One region of the Lysinibacillus sp. NPDC048646 genome, then DNA from elsewhere that is predicted to be linked to it. Evidence: riboswitches for the same ligand, from Rfam matches in the RefSeq annotation. Region 1 holds a riboswitch; each other region holds the start of a gene.
What was found. Region 1 has a riboswitch for S-adenosylmethionine ahead of ACQKII_RS07245 (MetQ/NlpA family ABC transporter substrate-binding protein). Riboswitches for the same ligand answer to the same signal wherever they lie in the genome.
Positions count from the first base shown of each region.

Region 2: linked by a shared signal. The riboswitch ahead of ACQKII_RS18715 (bifunctional homocysteine S-methyltransferase/methylenetetrahydrofolate reductase) and the one ahead of ACQKII_RS07245 (MetQ/NlpA family ABC transporter substrate-binding protein) in region 1 are both predicted to bind S-adenosylmethionine.
Region 3: linked by a shared signal. The riboswitch ahead of metK (methionine adenosyltransferase) and the one ahead of ACQKII_RS07245 (MetQ/NlpA family ABC transporter substrate-binding protein) in region 1 are both predicted to bind S-adenosylmethionine.

Region 1 is NZ_JBNNLZ010000004.1:145,889-153,494, forward strand. It holds gene ACQKII_RS07220 (CaiB/BaiF CoA transferase family protein) at 1-1,011, opposite strand, end outside; gene ACQKII_RS07225 (alpha-hydroxy acid oxidase) at 1,008-2,168, opposite strand; gene ACQKII_RS07230 (enoyl-CoA hydratase/isomerase family protein) at 2,183-2,962, opposite strand; gene ACQKII_RS07235 (methionine ABC transporter permease) at 2,976-3,647, opposite strand; gene ACQKII_RS07240 (methionine ABC transporter ATP-binding protein) at 3,640-4,665, opposite strand; gene ACQKII_RS07245 (MetQ/NlpA family ABC transporter substrate-binding protein) at 4,727-5,557, opposite strand; SAM riboswitch class I at 5,648-5,751, opposite strand; gene ACQKII_RS07250 (PPC domain-containing DNA-binding protein) at 5,958-6,461, shown strand; gene ACQKII_RS07255 (pyridoxal phosphate-dependent aminotransferase) at 6,516-7,606, opposite strand, start outside.
Region 2 is NZ_JBNNLZ010000021.1:32,487-40,092, reverse strand. It holds gene ACQKII_RS18735 (SEL1-like repeat protein) at 1-310, shown strand, start outside; gene ACQKII_RS18730 (protoglobin domain-containing protein) at 860-2,155, shown strand; gene ACQKII_RS18725 (hypothetical protein) at 2,439-2,648, opposite strand; gene hemG (protoporphyrinogen oxidase) at 2,825-4,213, shown strand; SAM riboswitch class I at 4,338-4,439, shown strand; gene ACQKII_RS18715 (bifunctional homocysteine S-methyltransferase/methylenetetrahydrofolate reductase) at 4,537-6,384, shown strand; gene metH (methionine synthase) at 6,377-7,606, shown strand, end outside.
Region 3 is NZ_JBNNLZ010000009.1:124,314-131,919, forward strand. It holds gene ACQKII_RS12170 (alanine/glycine:cation symporter family protein) at 1-1,492, opposite strand, end outside; gene ACQKII_RS12175 (alpha/beta hydrolase) at 1,622-2,428, opposite strand; gene ACQKII_RS12180 (gamma carbonic anhydrase family protein) at 2,563-3,075, shown strand; gene metK (methionine adenosyltransferase) at 3,179-4,375, opposite strand; SAM riboswitch class I at 4,706-4,824, opposite strand; gene pckA (phosphoenolpyruvate carboxykinase (ATP)) at 5,027-6,613, shown strand; gene ACQKII_RS12195 (alpha/beta fold hydrolase) at 6,660-7,490, opposite strand.

The sequences.
Region 1 (7,606 bases):
ATAAGAAAGGACCATACCACGTTCTAAAATATGTGGGTCATTTAATGTTTGCTCGTATGAATAGATAGGGCTTGAAGGGACGCCGTATTTGTCTAATAGCTGTAACCAATGCGTTGCGCTGTGTTTCAAGAGTTCGCTTTCGATGTCTGCTTCTAATGTTTTCACATTTTGAGCACGTAAGTAATTTGTTGCAAATAACGGATTGTCTAACCAATCTGGTCGATTCACGACGTTGGTTGCGAAAATTTCCCACAGCTTTTGATTACCAGCACCGATTAAAATATAGTCATCCTTCGTTTTAAAGCCTTGATAGGGTGCGGATACACGATGTGCGGTGCCCGTACGTTCAGGCAATTCACCTTTGCCGAAATAAGCAGCAGCTTCCCAAACGGTCCAAGCAAGTCCAGATTCTACAAGTGATACATCCACATATTGTCCTTCCCCTGTTCGAAGCTTATAAATATAGGCCATTAATATAGATTGTAGAGCTGTTTGAGCTGCAGCAATATCATTAACTGCAAAACCAACTTTGACAGGTCTGCCATCAGGTTCACCCGTCATATGCATTAAGCCACTAAGTCCCTGTGCCATAATATCGTAGCCGCCTTTTTGACTATAAGACCCTGTTTGTCCATAGCCCGAAATGGAGCAGTAGATAAGCCCGGGATTGATCGCTTTTAATGTATCATAATCAATACCAAGTTTTTTTGTCACACCGGGACGATAATTTTCTACAAGAACATCTACGGACTGAATCAGCTCTTTGAATAAATCTAATCCTTCAGGCGTTTTTAAATTGATACAAACACCTTTCTTATTACGGTTGACCATCATATACATATGACTTTCTTCATTAATGAAGGGGCCCATTGACCGAGTATCGTCTCCATGTGGATATTTTTCAATCTTGATGACTTCGGCACCCATATCCGCCAACACCATTGTGCAATAAGGACCGGCAAGTACTTGTGATAAGTCCACTACTTTTAATCCTTCTAATGCTTGTTTCATTTGCCATCAACCCCATTATTCTTCACCAAAGTGACATTGCGCAAAGCCTTCACAGAAGTAGCACCTGCTAATGCAATTGAAACTTTTAATTCATCATATAAATTCGTCATTACTTTTTCGACGCCTTGTTGTCCAGCAAGTGCTAGTCCATAAACGAAAGGACGACCAATTGCTACTGCATCAGCCCCTAAAGCCAGTGCTTTGAGCGCATCCATGCCGCGGTAAACACCGCTGTCTAAAATTACAGGGATTTGTCCATTCACCACGTCAACAATTGCAGGAAGTGCATCAAGCGAACCAATGACACCGTCTAATTGGCGACCACCGTGATTTGAAACGATAATACCATCTATGCCGTTTTCTACAGCTAATTTTGCATCTTCAGGATGTAAAATACCTTTTAGCAAAATAGGTAATGTTGTACGGCGTTTTAATTCACGCACATTTTCCCAATTCAATGTAGGGTGGAACACATTTTGCAACACACCTTGCACATAAGATTCAAAAGAATCATCAGGCAAAGAGGCCATAAAAACAGGATCATTGACATAATTTCCGCGTGCATAACCAAGTTTTAAAGGGGAGAACTGATTACGTACATCTTCCTCACGCCAACCGAGCATAACTGTATCCACAGTTAAGACAATTGCTTCAAAGCCGGCAGCTTCTGCCCGACTAGCCATGCTATAAGCAATTTCTTCATTGGTCGACCAATATAATTGGAACCATTTCGTCGCATTTGGAGCTGCTTGAGCGACATCTTCAAGCGCGTAACTAGAAACCGTACTTTGAATATAAGGAATATCTAATTCATCTGCTGCTCGAACGACAGCCAGTTCGCCATCTTCATGTGCCATCTTATTCATACCAACAGGTGCAAATAACAATGGTGTTGGATATGTTTTTCCAAATAATTCAATAGATGTATCAATGTTCGATACATTGTTTAAAAAGCGTGGGATGATAGAATATTTTTCGAAAGCGGCTCGGTTATTACGTAAAGTTTGTTCGCCACCTGCACCAGAGCGCACATAGCCATAGGGGCCCGCATCGATTTTTTCAGCAACAGCCTTTTCTAAATCGGCAAAGGAAATAGGGAAGGGGGCTTGTGCGTTAATATTTTTTAATAGTAAATCGCCATTTGTTGTGTTTGTCATCTTTACTACCTCGCTTATTTATTGAAAATGGGCTTTCTTTTATTTAAAAATGCTTGAATGCCTTCGTTGTAATCTTCAGAGCTAAATGAATCAAGAATTATTTGTGCTAACTCTTCGTTTTCTTCGGTCTCGCCATCTACAATCGCTTGAATAATTTTTTTAATGCCAGCATTGGCAACAGATGATTTACTTAATAAATGATTGGCAAACTGTAATGTTGCTTCTTCAATTTGTTCTGACTCATGTAATGCTGTAATTAAGCCAATATTTTTGCCTTCTTCAGCTGTAAAGATATTGGCTGTATATAAAATCTCTTTTGCTTTCGCAACGCCGACAATATTGATTAGTCTTTTTGTACTTTCAAGGTTATAGACAATACCAATGTTGGCAGCTGTAATACCAAGCTTACTTTTTGGCGTCGCTAGTCTGAAATCACAAGCATTGGCTAATTCCAAACCGCCACCTATAGCTAAGCCCTGTATCATTGCAATTGTAGGCTGTGGGAATTTATAGAGTGCATCAATAGCTTTCAATGCTAATTCGTTGTAAGCTTTAGCGTTTTCAGCTGCATAACGAATATCTAAAAATTCACGAATATCAGCGCCTGAGCAAAAGGCAATGTCATTTACGCCGCGCACAATCAGTACTTTAATAGAAGAATCTTCACGTAAACTTTCAAGGTTATCTAAAACGGCTTGGAACATTTCTCTCGATAAAGAATTACGTTTATCAGGACGATTTAAAACTAACGTAGCAATATAGCCATTTCTCTCTACATATATTTCGTTTGTCATGCGAATCCTCCTACTAATCTTTCTTTAGTTTTGCAGCAAAACGGTTACCAAGTGATTGAATACTTTGGACAAGAATAATTAAAATAAAGACGGTTGCATACATCACATCAACTTCATAGCGTAAGTGACCGTAACGGTATGCTAAGTCACCTAGTCCACCAGCACCAACCATTCCTGCCATTGCAGTTGCCCCAATCAGACCGACTGTAGCAATTGTTAAACCTAAAATAATAGATGGACGAGCTTCACGTAGTAATACATGCCAAATAATATGACGACGTTTAATACCCATTGCTGTATAAGCTTCCACCACGCCAGCGTCCACTTCTAAAAGCGCTGTTTCCATTAAACGAGCAATATAAGGGGCAGTATAGATGACAAGTGGTACAATAACACCTTTTACGCCAATCGTTGTCCCTACGATTATCTTCGTAAATGGAAGGATGAAGAATAGTAAAATGATGAATGGTACAGAACGGACGATATTAATGAGTAAATTGACAAGTTGATACAAAAATTTATTTTCAAAGGATTGTCCAGGGCGTGTTAAAACGATTAAAAGCCCTAAAGGAATCCCGATTAAAATGGAGAACAATAAAGAAATACCGACCATTTGAAAGGTTTCAATCATAGATTTCCCAATAATGTGTGACCAATCTGTAAAGAAGTTTTGAATGCTATCCATGTAGTTCGCCTCCCAATTCCTCAATGGCTACGCCGTTTTCTGTGAAAAACGTAAGTGCTTTTTGTACGATATGTACTTCACCGTTTAAATGGACAACGATATTACCGACAATGCCATTTTTTAATTCAATAATATTGGCTGTTAAAATGTTTGGCTGTACATCATAAATTTTGCTTACTTCGGCAAGTAAAGGCTTTCCAGTACTTTCGCCTAAAAAAGTTAAACGAATGACACTGCCTGAAACATTTAACTGTTTGATTAGCGTAGGGGATAAATTACGTTGTGAAATAGTATTTAAAAATTTTCGAGTCGTTGGATGTTGGGGTCTTGCAAAAAGCTCAATAGCAGAGCCAAACTCTACGACTTTACCAGCCTCAAGAACCGAAACGTCATCGCAAATCTTTTGTATAACATTCATTTCATGCGTAATTAGCAAAATCGTAATGCCAAGCTCACGGTTGATTTTAAGTAATAGCTCCAAAATAGCATCAGTTGTTTCAGGATCAAGTGCACTCGTTGCTTCGTCACTTAGTAAAATTTCTGGCTCTTGTGCAAGTGCGCGAGCAATCGCGACACGTTGTTTTTGACCACCTGATAATTGACTTGGATAGCTATCTAATTTCTCTGTCAGGCCAACAATTTCAGCGTACTTAGCAACACGATTTTTCACTTCACTGTCGTTATAACCAAGCAGCTTTAACGGTACGGCAATGTTGTTGTAGACTGTTGCTGTTTTTAAGAGATTAAAATGTTGGAAAATCATGCCGATTTTTTGACGTGTTTGGCGAAGGGCATTTAATGAAAGCGTTGTAATATCCACGTTATCAATAAATACTTTCCCAGCTGTAGGACGTTCTAATAAGTTCACGCATCGTATGAGTGTACTTTTACCGGCACCACTGTAGCCGATAACCCCATGAATTTCACCTTTTTTCACATGAAGATTAATGCCATCAACCGCTTTGACAGTACCTTTTTTTGATTTGAATTCTTTTGATATATTTTGTAATTGAATCATGTGATTTCTCCTTCCTAAAGGAAAAAGTTACCGTTTAGACGGTAACTTTTGTCGTGTTATATTACCAGCTTGCTATTACAGAACCATCAAATTCTTGCTCAATAAATTTACGTACTTCGTCCGATTGATAAGCATCAACGAACTTTTTAATCGTTGGGTCTTCTTTGTTTTCAGCACGCACAACAATGTAGTTTACATATGGTGAGTCAGTAGATTCTAAAAGAATGGAATCTTTTTTAGGATTGATACCAGCATCTAATGCGAAGTTTGTATTAATAGCCGCGACATCTACTTCACTTAATTGCTTTGGAATTTGTGCAGCTTCTAATTCAATAAATTTGAAGTTCTTTTTGTTTTCTTCCACATCGTGAATAGATGCTGTCAGGCCAGTGCCTTCTTTCAATTTGATATAGCCTGCTTCTTGCAGAACGAATAGGGCACGAGCTCCGTTCGTCGGATCATTTGGCAATCCAAATGTTGCACCGTCAGGAATTTCATCTAATGATTTATATTTTTCAGAGTATACACCCATTGGATTTAAAATTGTTTTTCCAACAGGCACTAAATCTGTATCATGGTCTTTGTTAAATGTATCTAGAAACGGTTCATGTTGATAGCTGTTCGCATCTAAATCACCTTGTGATAATGCAGTATTCGGTAAAACGTAATCAGAGAATGATTTTAATTCAACCTCTAAGCCATTTTCTTTTGCTACTTTCGCAGCTACCTCTGCAATTTGTTCGTGTGGGCCAGATGTTACGCCAACTACGATTTTATTTTCGTTAATAGCCTCACCATTACCTTTGCTGTCTTCCTTACTACCGCAACCGACTAATGCCACTGCTAATGTGAGACTTGCTAAACCTACTAAAAATTTGCTTTTCTTTTTCATGAAAAATTACCTCCAAAGTTGTTTTATCGGTTTTTGAAAATAAAAAAAACTCTCTTATAAACTTAAGAGAGGCTCATGAAAAGATGTCCTCTCTTATCTTTCAAACGAATATCGTTTGCAGGATTTAGCACCTTCCCAAAAAGGGGGGTTGCCGAGCTTCATAGGGCCAGTCCCTCAGCTACTCTTGATAAGAGATTTATAGTATTTTTGTAAATCCGATAGAACTAATATAATTTATAGGTTATATTAAGTCAATAAATATTTTTAATATTTTATAAAATTAAACTATATTAGATTTAGTGTTAAGGGGATAGAAACTGCCTGTAAAGACGTGAGTGCTGGGCGTGAAAGTCCCCCGTTCTATGTAAATATAATTTATTCAGGGGGAAGAGGTAAATCTATGTCTGTAAGAGTTAATTATGGGGTAGGGTCATTTGGGAAGGTTATTAGTGCACGCATCTTAATGGGGACAGATATCATTGAGGGAATTGAGGCTGTATGTGAAGAGAACGAAATTGAATCAGCAACAATTGTTAGCTGTATCGGTAGTTTTCAAAAAAGTAATTTTGTGTATTTAGTCCCGGATGAGACATCTAAAATCAAAGTACGTTTTAGTGAAGTAATTGAAAAAGAAGGGCCACTTGAATTTATTCAAGGTTCTGGCGTTATCTGTAAGCGGGATGGTGTATATGAAACCCATTTTCATGGATCGATGAGTGATCAATGGGGAGGTGTGTCTGGCGGCCATTTTGTTAAAGGTGGGAATCCCGTCATTACCGCAGATGTTGTTTTAGCAGAAGTACGGGGTGTACAGCATATCCGACGTTTCGATGAAGAAACGGGACATGTTCAATTTTATCCGTTAGAAGAGGGATTAGAGAGTCCACGAAAAATAAGTAAATAGATAAGAAAAACCGTCCAATAGGTGTAAAACACGCTGATTGGACAGTCCATCATTTTACTTAAATAAATTTAATTTCTCAATTCTAATGATAGCTTCACGTAAACGTTCTTCGCTGACAAGTAAGCCAACACGGACATAGCCTTCACCATAATCACCAAAGCCATTGCCCGCGGCAACGGCAATATCAGCGTTGTCGAGTAACAGATCAGCAAATTGCTCACTTGTATAACCTAGTGGAACAGGTAACCATGCAAAGAATGAGCCTTTTGGTGCTGTAACCTGCCAGCCAATTCGTTTGGATTCTTCTATGAGAACGTTTCGACGACGCTCGTAGGTTGCTCTTAGCTCAATTGCACAATCTTGCGAGGAAGTAAGTGCTATTGCGGCTGCCTGCTGAACAGCAGGAAATTGGCTACAAAATAAATGATCTTGAATGATATTGATAGCTTCAATTATTTTAGCGTTCCCAACGGCAAATCCAATGCGCCAGCCGGCCATATTAAATGTTTTAGATAACGTATACATTTCAATGCCGACATCTTTAGCGCCCTCTGTTTGCAGGAAGCTGACAGGTTTATTGCCATCAAAGCCAATTGCCCCATACGCAAAATCATGTGATACGATGATGTTATGTTCTTTAGCAAAACGAACTGTTTCTTCAAAAAATTCTTGTGTCGCTGTACCACCAGTGGGGTTATTCGGATAGTTTAAGTAAAGTAACTTGGCACGGGCTTTTACTTCGCCTGACAAAGCCTTATAATCAGGCAAGAAGTCGTTTTCCGCAAAAAGCGGCATGACATCAAAATTTACATTACCTAGTACAACGCCAGATAAATAGTCAGGATAGCCTGGGTCGGGTAATAGCATATAGTCGCCAGGATTTAAAACAGCCAGAGGTAGCTCAACAAGGCCAATTTTTGTACCACCAAGAATGGCTACTTCTGTATTAGGGTCAATGTCGACATTGTATTCACGTTTGTAAAAATCAGCTGCAGCTTGACGCAATTCTGCTATACCTCGGAATGGAGAGTATTTATGATGTTGCGGATTTTCGGCTGCTTCTTGTAAGGCTTTGATAATGTGTGGTGGTGTAGGCTGGTCGGGATTGCCTTGTCCAAGATTAATAACATCTCGACCTTCTGCAA
Region 2 (7,606 bases), on a different contig from region 1:
AGATGTAAATCGTGGTTTGTATTGGTATGAAAAGGCTGCAGTACAATATCATGTAGATGCCTTTTATGACTTAGGTTTTATTTGGAGTAAAGGCTTAACAGGTATTCGTAATATAGAAAAAGGCATTCATTGGTTCAAACAAGCAGCACTTCAAGGAGACCCGGAAGCAAAATTACAACTTGGACATATATATAACAAGGGAGAAGGTATTCCGCGAAATGTTAAAGAAGCTAAAAAATGGTATGAACTTGCAGTTAAAGCTGGTATCGAAGAAGCCACTATTTTACTTGAAGAATTAGAGAAATTGTAAATTATGTTTAAATAATATACAGGTATTTATAATCAATTGTAACATCGGTTTATGCAGTCTTAAAATACTATCTTTAAATCTTTTCTAGGATAGTTCACATAGTATGCGGTTATTAGTTTATAAGTTAAGTAAAATGATGGTTAATTTTTTGTCAGAGGTAACAGGGAAATAGTTAAAGCTGTAAAACGTGAAAAAGTAGAGTGTAATAATTAAGGCTACTCCAAAAATCAGGAGTAGTCTTTTTAGTGTTTTTTGCATTATTTTGTTAAGTATGGGATATTTAGTGGATTAAATTAGGGTATTGAATGGAAAAATGTGTTTAATATAAAATTGACAATCAGGGACAAAATCTATAATGTATATGAGGTATTTTTAAATTGTGAATTAATGTATTTTTGATTATTTTTGTGAAATTATATTATGTTATTTTATTGTAATAATAGCGATGCTAATGGAATCTTTTCGAATATTCATAAATATATATTGGGAAACGGATATAGTATTTGGCTCAGCTTTTTAAAGTAATTGTTAATGAAAGAGGGAAAATGTGTGATTTTTCAAAAACTGAAAAAGGCAACGGCATTAGATTTGCAACAATACACAGTTAAAATGGATATTTCTAGCCAGCAGCCAATGGTAAAGCAGATTGAAATGCTTAATTTAACGAAACGAGATTTACAATATTTAAAAGCTTTCCAACCATTTGTTGAGGACAATATTAATCACATTGTTGACCGATTTTATGACATGATTGTAACTGAGCATAGTTTAGTAGATATCATTAATAGACATAGTTCTGTGGAAAAGCTGAAAGTCACACTCTGTCGTCATATTATTGAAATGTTTAATGGTAATATAGATGATGATTTTTATACAAGACGCATTAATATTGCAAAAGTACATGTACACATTGGACTTAGAACACAATGGTATATTTGTGCTTTCCACGATTTAACCATGTCATTTATAGACTTAGTAGAAAAACATGTAGAACATCCGATGGACCAATTCAATACGATACGTGCTATTTCTAAGATTTCAAATTTTGAACAACAACTTGTCTTAGAATCATTTGAGAATACAGTTGTACAGCTTAAGGAAAATGTAGAACGAGGAAAAGAAGAGGTCGAGAAAAAAATTGTTGAGTCTTCAGAAGGGCTTGCTACGATCTCTCAGGAAACAAATGCTTCCTTCCATCTTTTGAATAGGCAATCTGATGAAATTAAGCAACTGGCGAAAAAATCTCTTCAAGTGTCCACTTTAGCGGAAAGCCAGGCGCTAGAAGGACGGGAACGATTACAAAATCAATCCATGAATATGAATAATATTATTCATTCACTCGATGATATTACAGATAACATTGAGCAATTGTCAGATATGTCGAAGGAAATGGAATCAATTATGAATGTTGTAACAAATATTGCGAACCAAACAAACCTACTAGCATTAAATGCTGCGATTGAAGCAGCTCGAGCTGGAGATGCAGGAAAAGGCTTTAGTGTTGTGGCAGATGAAGTACGGAAATTATCAGATCAAACGAAGGAATCTGTCACAGCGGTTGCGGGATTATTGCAGAAAACGAATGAGCGGACAGATAAACTCGTTCATTCACTTAGTAATATTCAGGAAGAAGTAGCGTCTGGTGAAGAAAACATGGTACAGACTGAAGGTCAATTCAATAAAATATTGGATGCTATGACAGAAGCAAAATGTCAAAATGACCTTATGGAAAAGGAAGTACAGGCTGTTGCAGAGATTTTAAGTGAGCTTGGACTTTCTTTTAACGAAGTAACAAATTCGGCCGACAAATTAGCGAACTTCGCCCAAAATATTAACTTAAACTAGAAATTTAACTGCTTTTGTCACAGAAGATGGAGCTAACTAAAAGATGAATGAGGCTGGGACAAAAGAGAAAAAGTGTTAGATTGACTGAGGTCGATCTAGCACTTTTTTGCTGTAAGCGTTGATGTCCGCTACGGCGGACGCTTTCCAGGGGCGTGGCCTGAGCCTGTAGTCTCAGGCGTCGCCACCTTCGCTACCATCAACTAGTGCTCTCTTCTAAATTTTCCTTCATTTTAGATAGCAAAAATTTAATAACGCCTTTGCTCCTCTTTCTTAAAATTTAAAGTTATGTCCCAGCCTCGTTTTTTTGGATATAAAGGTAAAAATCCTTTGACTGAAATGTAGCAACAGGTGCAATTTTATGAAACGTTAACTTCAGAAAGGCAGGAGTACGAAATCCTGTAGGGAAGATAAATGGAACGGTGGCTAAAATAATCTCAACCTGTGACAATTTATCTGGGCGGATACGTAACGTCAATGAAGCTGTCAGCAGCACACGGCTTGTCCCCCAGAAGTGTAGCAAAATTTATTATAGAGGAAGAACATTGTAATAGTTCAGCGTACTTTTTTGAAGGGCTCCATTTTTGCTAAATTTGTAAAGGGTTTAACGTAATTCTTAGCGAAAAAAGTTTATACTGAATGGAGAGAAATAAAGAAATAGGGGCGGTTAAGATGAAAACAGTGGTTGTATTAGGTAGCGGTATTACAGGATTGTGTACGATGCATTATTTACAACGCCAGGTGAAGCAAAAGGGCTTGGATGTAAAACTAGTGCTCATTGAAAAAAATGCATACTTAGGTGGCAAACTCCATTCTGCATATGAGCAAGGCTTCATCATGGAAACAGGAGCAGATTCCATCGTGGCTCGACATAAAGGAGTCATGGAGCTCGTGCAGGAGCTTGAGTTTGAAGAAGAACTTGTATTCAACGAAACCGGTATATCTTATATTTATACAAATAATGAATTACATGCCATTCCGGCAGACTCGACATTTGGTATTCCAATGAGTCTAGCCTCTCTTGAAGCTAGCACACTTGTATCAGCAGCAGGAAAGCAAGAAGCATTGAAAGATTTAACAATGCCAAATGAAGGTTTTACAAAAGAAAGCTCCATTGGCGAGTTTTTAACATACTATTTAGGCGAGGAACTTGTGAAAAATCAAATAGCACCAGTGCTAGCTGGGGTATACTCAGGGAATTTAAATCAGCTATCCATTGGCTCAACGTTACCGTACTTAATCGACTATAAAAATGACTATGGAAGTGTGATCAAAGGCTTTGATGCGAATCGCGAGCAATTTGTAAAAGCTACAAATAAAAAATTTATTTCATTTAAAAAAGGTTTGTCATCACTTATTGACCGACTTGAAGAAACGTTAACGGATGTAGAAATTGTCAAAGAGATAGCGACAACACAGGTGAAGAAAGAGGAGGGCCACTATGGTGTTACGTTAGCAAATGGTGTAACGATTGAAGCAGATCATGTCGTCTTAGCATTGCCTAACGAGGCTGTACAATATTTATTGCAAGACACGTCATTAAATAATTATTTTGAAAAATTTAATACCGCATCAGCGATTACGATTTATTTAGGCTTTGATGTACCGGATGCTGTCCTCCCAGCAGACGGAACGGGCTTTATTGTGTCACATAATTCGAATTTACAATGCAATGCGGCAACATGGACGAGCAGAAAATGGCAGCATACATCAGCAGACAGTAAATTACTTGTACGATTGTTTTATAAGAGCATTAACCCTGCCTATGAGGAATTATGTGCAATGACAGATGAAGAATTGGCTGTTGTAGCACTAGAGGATGTACGAAAAAGCTTAGGTATTGAGGAAAACCCAACTGTTGTGAATGTTACGAAATGGATTGATCAAATGCCAAAATATGATTTAGCTCATCAAGAAGCATTAAAAGGATTAACAGCTGAACTTGCAGAAAGATATCCTAATTTATCAATTGCAGGTTGTTCTTATTTCGGCGTAGGGATCGGTGCTTGTATTCAAAATGGTAAAAAAATCGGTGAAGAGCTAGCTGAAAAATTATCTTAAGTTTTAGGGAAAACTCAAAAAACATTTATTTCGTGTGAAAAATCCTTTGTTACGTGAAATAGTCTTGACTCTATCGTTTGTAAACGATATGATTCTTTTAATTATTTAAAAAATTCATACTACATTCTTATCAAGAGAAGCTGAGGGACTGGCCCTGCGACGCTTCAGCAACCAACTTCGTGTCAGGTGCTAAATCCAGAAGACCTTTTTGGTCCGAAGATGAGAAGGAAAAAACAATTACGATTCGTTAAAGCCTTCTTTTTTTGTGAAAGAAGGCTTTTTATATTTTTATTTTGAAAACAAGGGAAGCGAGGTTACGTTTTATGGGATTGCTTGAAAAGTTAAAAACACAAGTCTTAACAGCAGATGGTGCAATAGGCACTGTACTATATGGTTATGGTTTGGAGTACTGCCACGAAGAAATGAATGTACAACGACCAGAATTAATTGAAAAGATTCATCGTGAATATATTGCGGCTGGCGCTGATATTATCCAAACTAATACATATGGTGCCAATGCGATTAAATTAGCTCGATATGGGTTAGAAACACGTGTGCAGCAGTTCAATGAAGCAGCGATTACGATTGCCAAGCGTGCAGCAGCAGATGGTGGACAATTTGTACTTGGTACAATCGGAGGAATCCGTGGTATTCGTAAAAGTGATGCAACATTAGAAGAAATTTTAATGACTGTTGAAGAACAGGCAACAGTGTTACTTGCAGGTAATCCAGATGGCCTTTTACTAGAAACGTATTATGATTTTGAAGAGTTAACAGCATCATTATCCATGTTACGGACAAAAACAAATTTACCGATTATTGTACAAGTATCCATGCATGAGCCGGGGATACTGCAAAACGGGATGACATTAAATCATGCCTTACATGAGTTAGAGACACTTGGTGCGGATGTGGTTGGTGTTAACTGTCGATTAGGCCCCCATCATACAATTCAAGCATTCGAAGGGGTAGAGCTTCCTGATAAGGCATTTATGTCAGCATATCCGAATGCTTCTCTATTAGATGTGGAGGATGGACGTGTCGTATATGAGTCAGAAGCAGATTACTTTGGTCGAGCGGCAGTTGCTCTACGAAATCAAGGCGTACGTTTAATCGGTGGTTGTTGTGGGACGACACCCAAGCATATTGCTGCAGCTAAAAAATACTTAGAAGAGCTAGCACCTGTTGAAGAAAAATATGCAAAGCCAGAAAAGGTTGAAATCGTTCGTGAGGCAGAACCCGCAACGTATGAGCCGTTACATGAAAAGGTCAAACGTGAGCGTTCTATCATTGTAGAATTAGATACACCAAGACATTTAGAAATTGACGGTTTTATGGATGGGGCCAAAAAGCTCTACGATGCAGGCGCTGATGTGGTGATGATGGCAGATAATTCTTTAGCATCCCCGCGTATTAGCAATATTGCGATGGGCGCTTTGCTTAAGGGAACACAAGGTATACGACCACTGACGCATATTACATGCCGCGACCGTAATTTAATTGGTCTGCAATCGCATTTGATGGGCCTAAATGCACTTGGGATTCATGATATTTTAGCAGTTACTGGGGATCCGACAAAGGTGGGCGATTTCCCAGGTGCGACAAGTGTTTATGATGTATCCTCAATGGAACTTATACAACTTATTAAGCAGTTGAATGAAGGAGTATCATTCTCTGGAAAGCCACTTCGTAAAAAGGCTAACTTCTCGGTAGCGGCAGCATTCAATCCGAATGTACGTGTATTGGACCGTGCCGTGGTACGATTAGAGAAGAAGATTGAACATGGTGCAGATTACTTCATTTCACAGCCTGTGTATACGAAGGAAAAGATTGTAGAAATTTACGAGGCAACGAAGCATTTAGACGCACCGATTTATATTGGAATTATGCCCGTTACGAGCTATAAGAGTGCAGAGTTTTTACACCATGAAGTGCCAGGTATTAAATTATCTGAGGATGCATTAGCACGCATGAAGGCTTGTGGTGACGATAAGGATCGTGCAACGTTAGAAGGAATTGAGATTGCAAAAGAATTAGTAGAAGTAGCGGCGGAATATTTCAATGGTATTTACTTAATAACACCATTTTTACGCTATGATATGACGCTAGAGTTGATGCAATATATTGAGCAATTGGATGAACAGAAAAAAGGGGTACGTATAGATGGCTAAGCACTTAATTGAAGAGCAACTAGAGAAAAGAATTTTAATTCTTGATGGCGCAATGGGTACAATGCTACAAAATGAAAACTTATCTGCAGAGGATTTTGGCGGTGAGGAGCTTGATGGTTGTAATGAGAATCTTGTGCTAACAAGACCGGATGTACTGGATAAGGTTCACCGAAAATATTTAGAAGCAGGTGCAGACATTATTTGTACAAATACGTTTGGGGGTACACCAATCGTATTAAATGAATATAATCTTGGCGCAAAGACCGAAGAAATTAATAAGCGTGCTGTGGAAATTGCTCGTAAGGTTGTGGATGAGTTTTCGACACAAGCATGGCCTCGTTTTGTGGCCGGAGCGATGGGACCGACAACCAAAACATTATCCGTAACCGGTGGTATTACATTTGATGAGCTTGAGGAAAACTTCTATGTGCAGGCGAAGGCATTAATAGAAGCAGGTGCAGATCTTCTTTTACTAGAAACGAGTCAGGATATGCTGAACGTAAAGGCTGGGACACTAGGTGTGTCACGTGCCTTTGAAACTACTGGAAAAGAAATCCCGGTGATGATTTCAGGTACGATTGAACCAATGGGAACAACACTTGCAGGTCAAACAATTGATGCATTTTATATTTCAATTGAGCATATTAAGCCGTTATCAGTTGGCTTAAACTGTGCAACAGGTCCAGAGTTCATGACAGACCATATTCGTTCACTTGCAGAGCTTTCTACTGGCTATATTAGCTGTTATCCAAATGCAGGCTTACCGGACGAAGAAGGTTGCTATCATGAATCACCAGAATCACTTTCGCAGAAATTAAAAGGCTTCGCTGAAAAAGGTTGGTTGAATATTGTCGGTGGTTGTTGTGGGACTACACCAGCGCATATTGCAGCTATCCGCGAGGCAATAAAAGATGAAAAACCACGTCAATTACCTGAAGCGACACACGGGCATGTTGTATCTGGTATCGAGCCATTAGTCTATGACGATTCCATGCGACCATTATTTATTGGGGAGCGGACGAATGTTATTGGCTCACGTAAATTTAAAAACTTAATTATAGATGGTAAGTTTGAGGAAGCAGCAGAAATTGCCCGTGCGCAGGTGAAAAATGGCGCGCATGTTATCGATATTTGTTTAGCAAACCCTGACCGTGATGAATTAGCAGATATGCGTGGTTTCATGCAAGAGGTCGTGAAAAAGGTGAAAGTGCCACTTGTAATT
Region 3 (7,606 bases), on a different contig from region 1:
TTTCGTTGTAGTCTATCCAGAAATCTGCACCTTTTATACCTAGTTTACGAGGATCGAAGACAGGGTCTTTTCCTTCTTTTTTCTGTTTCTCGTAATCTTTTAATGCGACAATAGCAGGTTTCATAATGATTAAGATGGCGATAACGTTTACCCATACCATTAAACCTAAACCAACATCCCCCATCGCCCAAGCAAGATCGGATGTTCGAACGGTACCATAGAAAGCTGCTACTAAAATCGCAATTTTGGCTAGCCAAATAAAAATCTTCTCGGCTTTCCCTTTAAATAAATAGGCCACATTTGTTTCTGCAATATAGTAATAGGCCATAATTGTGGTAAATGCAAAGAAGAATAAAGCAATCGCTACAAATGGTGCGCCAAAGCCTGGTAGTGAGGATTCAACCGCATACTGTGTATATGCAGCGCCTTCTTTAATGCTTTTCGCAAACGTCATTTGTTCTTCTCCAGTTAGACCATTTTGATTGAATTCACCAATATGAATGAACGAAACCGTACCTTCTGCTGCTTTTTCATCTTGCACATTATACATACCAGTAAATAAAATCATAAATGCAGTAGCCGAACAAATTAATAATGTATCAATGTACACAGAAGCTGCTTGCACAATACCTTGTTTAGCAGGGTGTGAAACTTCTGCTGCAGCGGCTGGATGCGCACCAGTTCCCTGACCAGCTTCATTTGAATAAATACCTCGCTTAACGCCCCAAGCAATAGCTGAGCCAATAATCCCACCAAAGACTTCCTGAGCACCAAAAGCACTTGAGAAAATTAATGCAAATACAGTAGGCACTTCTGAAATATTCATAACAATAATAATGATTGCCATAATAATATAAGCTAACGCCATAAAAGGTACAATTATTTGCGCAGCATTTGCAATCGATTTAACCCCACCGATAATAATTGCACCTAATAACACAACAATAATAAGTCCAGTAATCCATGTCTCAATACCAAAAGCGTTTTCAACGGCACCAGCAATCGCATTCGATTGCACACCTGGCATTAATATTAACATTGCGATTAATGCAGCAATCGCAAAAATAATGGCAAACCATTTTTGGCCCATTCCTTTTTCGATATAAAAGGCTGGCCCTCCACGATATTCAGTTTCTTTCTCTTCTTTATAAATCTGAGCTAATGTCGACTCAACATATGCAGTGGCAGCACCGATGAACGCAATTGCCCACATCCAAAATACTGCTCCAGGACCGCCCATCCCGATTGCTGTAGCAGTACCTGCAATATTACCTGTACCTACACGACCTGATAAGGCAATTGACATTGCTTGGAAAGATGATATCCCTTTATCAGACTTTTCTCCTTTAAACATTAAGACAAACATATCTTTAATGTGTCGAACTTGTAGGAACCGCGTAATAATTGAGAAAAATAGTCCGATTAATAAAATACCATAAATAAACCACGGTCCCCATAAAATATCATTGAGTTTTCCAACGATAGCTTCCATTAAATCCCCCCAAATTTTGAATGTCCTTCCATTTAGAAATTATAGTATTACACTTTTCAGAAAATTACAACATTATTTTTCAAGTAACTATAGTCTAAAGAACCATTATTTATATTAGAGGGCAATCATTTATTCAATTATATATCCAATTCGACGAAGAGCATTATTGATAAAATCACGTATATAAACAAATATCTCTTCACGCTCTACCTCATGAAATAGATTATGATAGCACTTCGCCCATTCTTTAAATTGAAATTCAGTAAATTCCTGTTGATGTAGCCAAATACGTGTCTGTCTCGTTTCAGTAATGCCATCCTTTTCTCCTGTCATAACAAGCATTGGCATATTCGGAAACTCTGCCTTAGACATGATGACTAAATTGCGCATCATTTGTTGTAGTTCACGATACCATTTTACCGAGACAACTGACTTAAAGGGAAAATCATCTTTCATTTCATTCCTACCTTCCACATTGCGCGTCAATTTTTCAAATGTAATATCATGTGTTATTTTGACATTTGCCGTTAAGGCACTTAGGCTTGTTAAAGCATTAGACATTTTCCCTGGCAGTAACTTCAAGTTCAGCCAAGGTGAGGTTAAAACAATCCCTGCACACTCATATTTTCTTTTGTGCATCGTATGTAATACTAATGTTGCACCGAGGCCATGTCCTATTAAAAAAACAGGTAAATCATATGAAAAGGCATTTTCAATTAGATGCCTTGTATATTTATTATATTCTTTAAAGTCTTCATCATGGACACGCGCAAGTGTTGCGTTTGCGCCATGATTCGGTAAATCTCCCATGACTACGTGGAAGCCTTCCATTCTAAGTTTTTCTATAAGCCATGCATACCAGCGGTGATTTTCATAAGCACCATGAAGTATAGCAATCACAGCTTTAGCGTTTCCATCAGCTTCCCATTTCCACATTCACATAGTCCTCCTAAAAAATAGTTACACAATGATTATAACTAAATATATTTCACATTTTAATTTTATATTTCCAATAAGTTGCGTATTTGATACGATAATATTACATCAAAGAAAGAAAAGAGGCGATTTCTATGATCTATCCTTTTAAAGATAAATCACCAACAATCGATCCATCTGTTTTTATTGCCGACTATGCGACCGTTACCGGCGACGTTACGATAGGTGCTGAAACGACAATTTGGTTTAATACTGTTATTCGAGGCGATGTATCTCCTACGATTATTGGTAAACGCGTAAGTATACAAGACCTTTGTTGCTTACATCAAAGTCCAAAATACCCGTTAATTATCGAAGATGAAGTAACAGTTGGTCACCAAGTCACTTTACATAGCTGTACGATTCGAAAAAATGCCTTGATAGGGATGGGCTCAATTATTTTAGATGGGGCAGAGATCGGAGAGGGTGCATTTATTGGTGCTGGCAGTCTTGTACCTCCAGGCAAAGTCATTCCTCCTAATAGCTTAGCATTAGGACGTCCAGCAAAAGTTGTACGTGAATTAAATGCTGAAGACAAAGAAGATATGGAACGTATCGTTCGCGAATACGCAGAAAAAGGGCAGTATTACAAATCCTTGCAAAAATGAATTCTAATGAAAAAGAAGGGGTCTAAGAAATATTCTTAGTCCCCTTTCCTTTTAAGAAAGTATACCTTTATGAAAACATATCTATGCTTTTTTGAAAAGCGACTTATAGACTAGCTTTCTCTTTTAATGCGTCAGCCTTGTCAGTATTTTCCCAAGGCACGTTTAAGTCTGTACGACCAAAGTGACCATAGGCTGCAGTTTGTTTATAGATAGGGCGACGTAAATCAAGCATTTTAATGATACCAGCTGGACGTAAATCGAATAGCTCACGAACCCATTCTACGATGTCGCTTTCTTTTACTTTGCCTGTCCCAAACGTGTCTACTGCGATGGATACAGGCTGTGCTACACCAATGGCATAGGCAAGCTGTACTTCAACACGTTCTGCTAAGCCGGCTGCAACAATGTTTTTTGCTACGTAACGTGCTGCATATGCTGCTGAACGATCCACTTTTGTAGCGTCCTTACCAGAAAATGCACCACCACCATGACGAGCATAACCACCGTATGTATCGACGATAATTTTACGACCAGTAAGACCTGCATCACCTTTTGGTCCACCGATTACGAAACGGCCTGTTGGGTTGATGAAATATTTCGTATTAGCATCTAGTAATTCACTCGGAACAACTGGTGCAATTACTGATTCTTTTAAATCTGCTTGAATTTGTTCAAGTGTTGCTTCTTCATCATGCTGAGTTGAAATAACAATTGTATCCACACGAACAGGAACATTATTTTCATCATATTCAATCGTCACTTGTGTTTTACCGTCCGGACGTAAATATGCTAATTCACCTGATTTACGTACTTCTGTTAAACGACGAGACAATTTATGCGCTAAACTTATTGGTAACGGCATAAGTTCAGGCGTTTCGTTACAAGCGTACCCGAACATTAGCCCTTGGTCACCTGCTCCAATGGCTTCGATATCTGCATCTGTCATAGTACCTTCACGTGCTTCTAATGCTTGGTCAACACCTAGCGCTATATCAGGTGACTGCTCACCAATCGCCACTAGTACAGCTAGGTTTTCAGCATCAAAACCATATTTCCCACGTGTATAGCCAATTTCAGCGACAGTATCGCGGACAATGCCTTTAATATCTACATAAGTAGAAGTAGTAATTTCCCCTGCTACTAATACTAAGCCTGTTGTTACAGTTGTTTCACACGCTACACGTGCATTTGGGTCTTCTGCTAAAATGGCATCTAAAATGGCATCCGAAATCTGATCACAAATTTTATCTGGATGTCCTTCTGTTACACTCTCTGATGTAAACAGTCGACGGTTTGTCATTTGGTTTCCCTCCTATTACTCTTACAAATAGTATTTGCGAAATTAATACGGTACTCATTACCCACATGTCAAGTTCGCCCCTAAAGGGTTGAACTCCAAGCCGTTGTTGCTGTCGTTTCACTTTCGCACAAAAAAACAGTTGTTGCTGTCGTTTCACTTTCGCACAAAAAAACAGTTGTTGCTTTTAACACGAGGATTTCGAAAGATCCGTCATTATAATAAGGAAAGAAGTGCATATACTTACCTTTACATTCATTTTTACAAATAAAAAAATCCTTTTCTCACGTGTACTATACATGAGGAAAGGAATAATGACTTCGTAACCTTTCACTCTTATCGTTCAAGGGTTTTCCCCTTGCATCAGGTTGGCACCAACGCATGTCGTGAAATAGTTCATGCAGGTTGCCGGGTTTCACAGGGCCTGACCCTCCACCAGCTCGGGATAAGAGTATCCGTTCAATTTCTCATCTTACGTAAAAGGTAGAACGTTGTCAATCGTTTTATGTCGTTTTCTTGAAAAGTAATAAAATCACAAAAATAATTTCTGAATTAGTATAGATTATTTAAGCAATTGTGTTATACTATTTTTGAAATTAAGAAAAACTCCCTCGAACACAAGGGAATACTATAAAAAAGGATGGTATTTAATCGATGAATTCAGTAGAAATTGCAAACGAACTGAAGGAATTATTAAGCGGCGGGAACATTAACGTTCAACTTTCAGTACCACAATTAGTTGAAAAAGCTACATCTCGTGGTGAAGCAATGTTAACAGTAGATGGCGCAGTGCGTGCAGAAACTGGTAAATACACTGGTCGTTCACCTAAAGATAAATATATGGTAGAAGAAGCAGATACAAAAGATAAAATTGACTGGGGAAAAGTAAACCGACCAATTTCGTCTGAAGTATTTGACAATTTATATGTAAAAGTTGTCAAGTATTTAAAAGAACGTGACGAATTATTCGTATTCAAAGGATTTGCTGGTGCTGACAAAGACTCACAACTTGGCATCCAAGTAATTAATGAATACGCATGGCACAATCTTTTCGGTCATCAATTATTTATCCGTCCAACAAAAGAAGAATTAGCTTCTCATGTTGCTGACTTCACAGTTATCTCAGCTCCTAACTTCAAAGCAGATCCTGCAGTCGATGGTACAGCTTCTGAAACTTTCATCATTGTATCTCTTGAAAAGAAAATCATCCTTATCGGTGGTACTGAGTATGCTGGTGAAATGAAAAAATCTATTTTCGGTATTATGAACTACTTATTACCAGAACAAGGTATCCTTTCAATGCACTGTTCAGCAAACGTTGGTGAAGCTGGCGATGTAGCATTATTCTTCGGCTTATCTGGCACTGGTAAAACAACATTATCAGCTGATGCTGACCGCAAATTAATCGGTGACGATGAACATGGTTGGTCTGATAACGGCGTATTCAACATCGAAGGCGGTTGCTATGCAAAAACAATCAACCTTTCTGCTGAAAATGAACCAGAAATCTACAATGCTATTCGCTTCGGTTCTGTTTTAGAAAACGTAGCAGTTGACCCAGAGACTCGCGTATGTAACTATGATGACGGTTCTTTAACAGAAAATACTCGTGTTGCTTATCCAATCCAATACATCGAAAATATTGTTGATCCGTCTGTTGCAGGTCATCCAAAAACAATCGTCTTCTTAACAGCTGATGCATTTGGTGTATTACCTCCAATCAGTAAATTAACAAAAGAACAAGCAATGTATCACTTCTTAAGCGGTTTCACTTCAAAACTTGCTGGTACAGAACGTGGTGTAACAGAGCCAGAACCAGTATTCTCTACATGTTTCGGTTCTCCATTCCTTCCACTTCCAGCAACTGTGTATGCTGAAATGCTAGGTCAAAAAATTGATGAGCACGGTGCACAAGTATTCCTAGTAAATACTGGTTGGACTGGAGGCGAATACGGCACTGGTAGTCGTATGAAGCTTTCTTACACGCGTACAATGGTACATGCTGCAATCGATGGGAAATTAAACAACATAGAAACAATTCAAGATGCTGTATTCGGTTTACACATCCCAACAGCTGTTGAAGGTGTACCAACAGAAGTGCTTAACCCACGCGATGCATGGGCTGATAAAGCTGCTTATGATAAAAAAGCTGCTGAACTTGCTGGTCTATTCAACGACAACTTCAAGAAATTTTCAAACGTATCTGAAGCCATCACAAAACTTGGTGGGCCATTAAAATAAGTTAGACGCCAAGAGGAGACGAATACATTCGTCTCCTCTTTTTCCTTTATAATGATCTCACAAAATCATAAATAGCCTGATTCATATCTGGCTGTTTATCGCCTACCATGGAGTAATGATTGCTCGATGTTACAAACGTTTGAATATTTTTTGTATAGTTCACTGTATCTTGAAATAGCGGTTCTGCAAACAATGCAGGTAATGGGCCAATTGCACCGGTCGCCATCACTAAAAGCACAGGACTCGCAACTTTTGCTGCTATTGCCTTCGGATCATAATCTGCAAAACCTTGCAAATCCTCATTTATATTTTGGACATGCATTCTACTCTTCCAAATACCATCTATCTCGACAACCTCGTACAACACCGCTTGCTCAATCTCTTCAGACCATGTGATACCTAACATTGTATATAATTGCTGCATTTCTTGTAAGTACTGGTCCTTAAACAAATACGTTTTGTGCAGTCTACCAAGTGAGGGCTGTAGTATTGCACTAAGTGCAGGGTCAATTTTACATGCCCCATCTAAGTAAATTACTCCTTTCACATGTGGATGCTCACTAGCAATAATCGATGTGATAAATGCACCCATTGAATGTCCGATAAGTATCGGCTCGTTGATTGCTAGCTTTTCTAGTAATATGGATACATCTTTAGCATGTTGTAATACAGAACTCGTTTCTGATGGGTCACTTTCCCCTCGCCCTGCCAAATCCACAGATACCGTTTTAAAGTCTGCTTTTAACAACTGAACTAAATGATAAAAATTATGCTGATGTCCAGTTAAGCCGTGTAAAAATACAATGGTATTGTCTCCTTGCCCATCAAGTGTAACCGCCAAATCTCTTCCACCAACATCCACAAGTAATTGCTCCATTCCTTCACCCCTTCTAATAATAGAAAATTCTAACAAATTAATGATAGCACGAGAGAAAGCTAAATAAAAAGCGGAAGTACAAAATCTTTCTTTTACTATCACTGAACATAATTAAA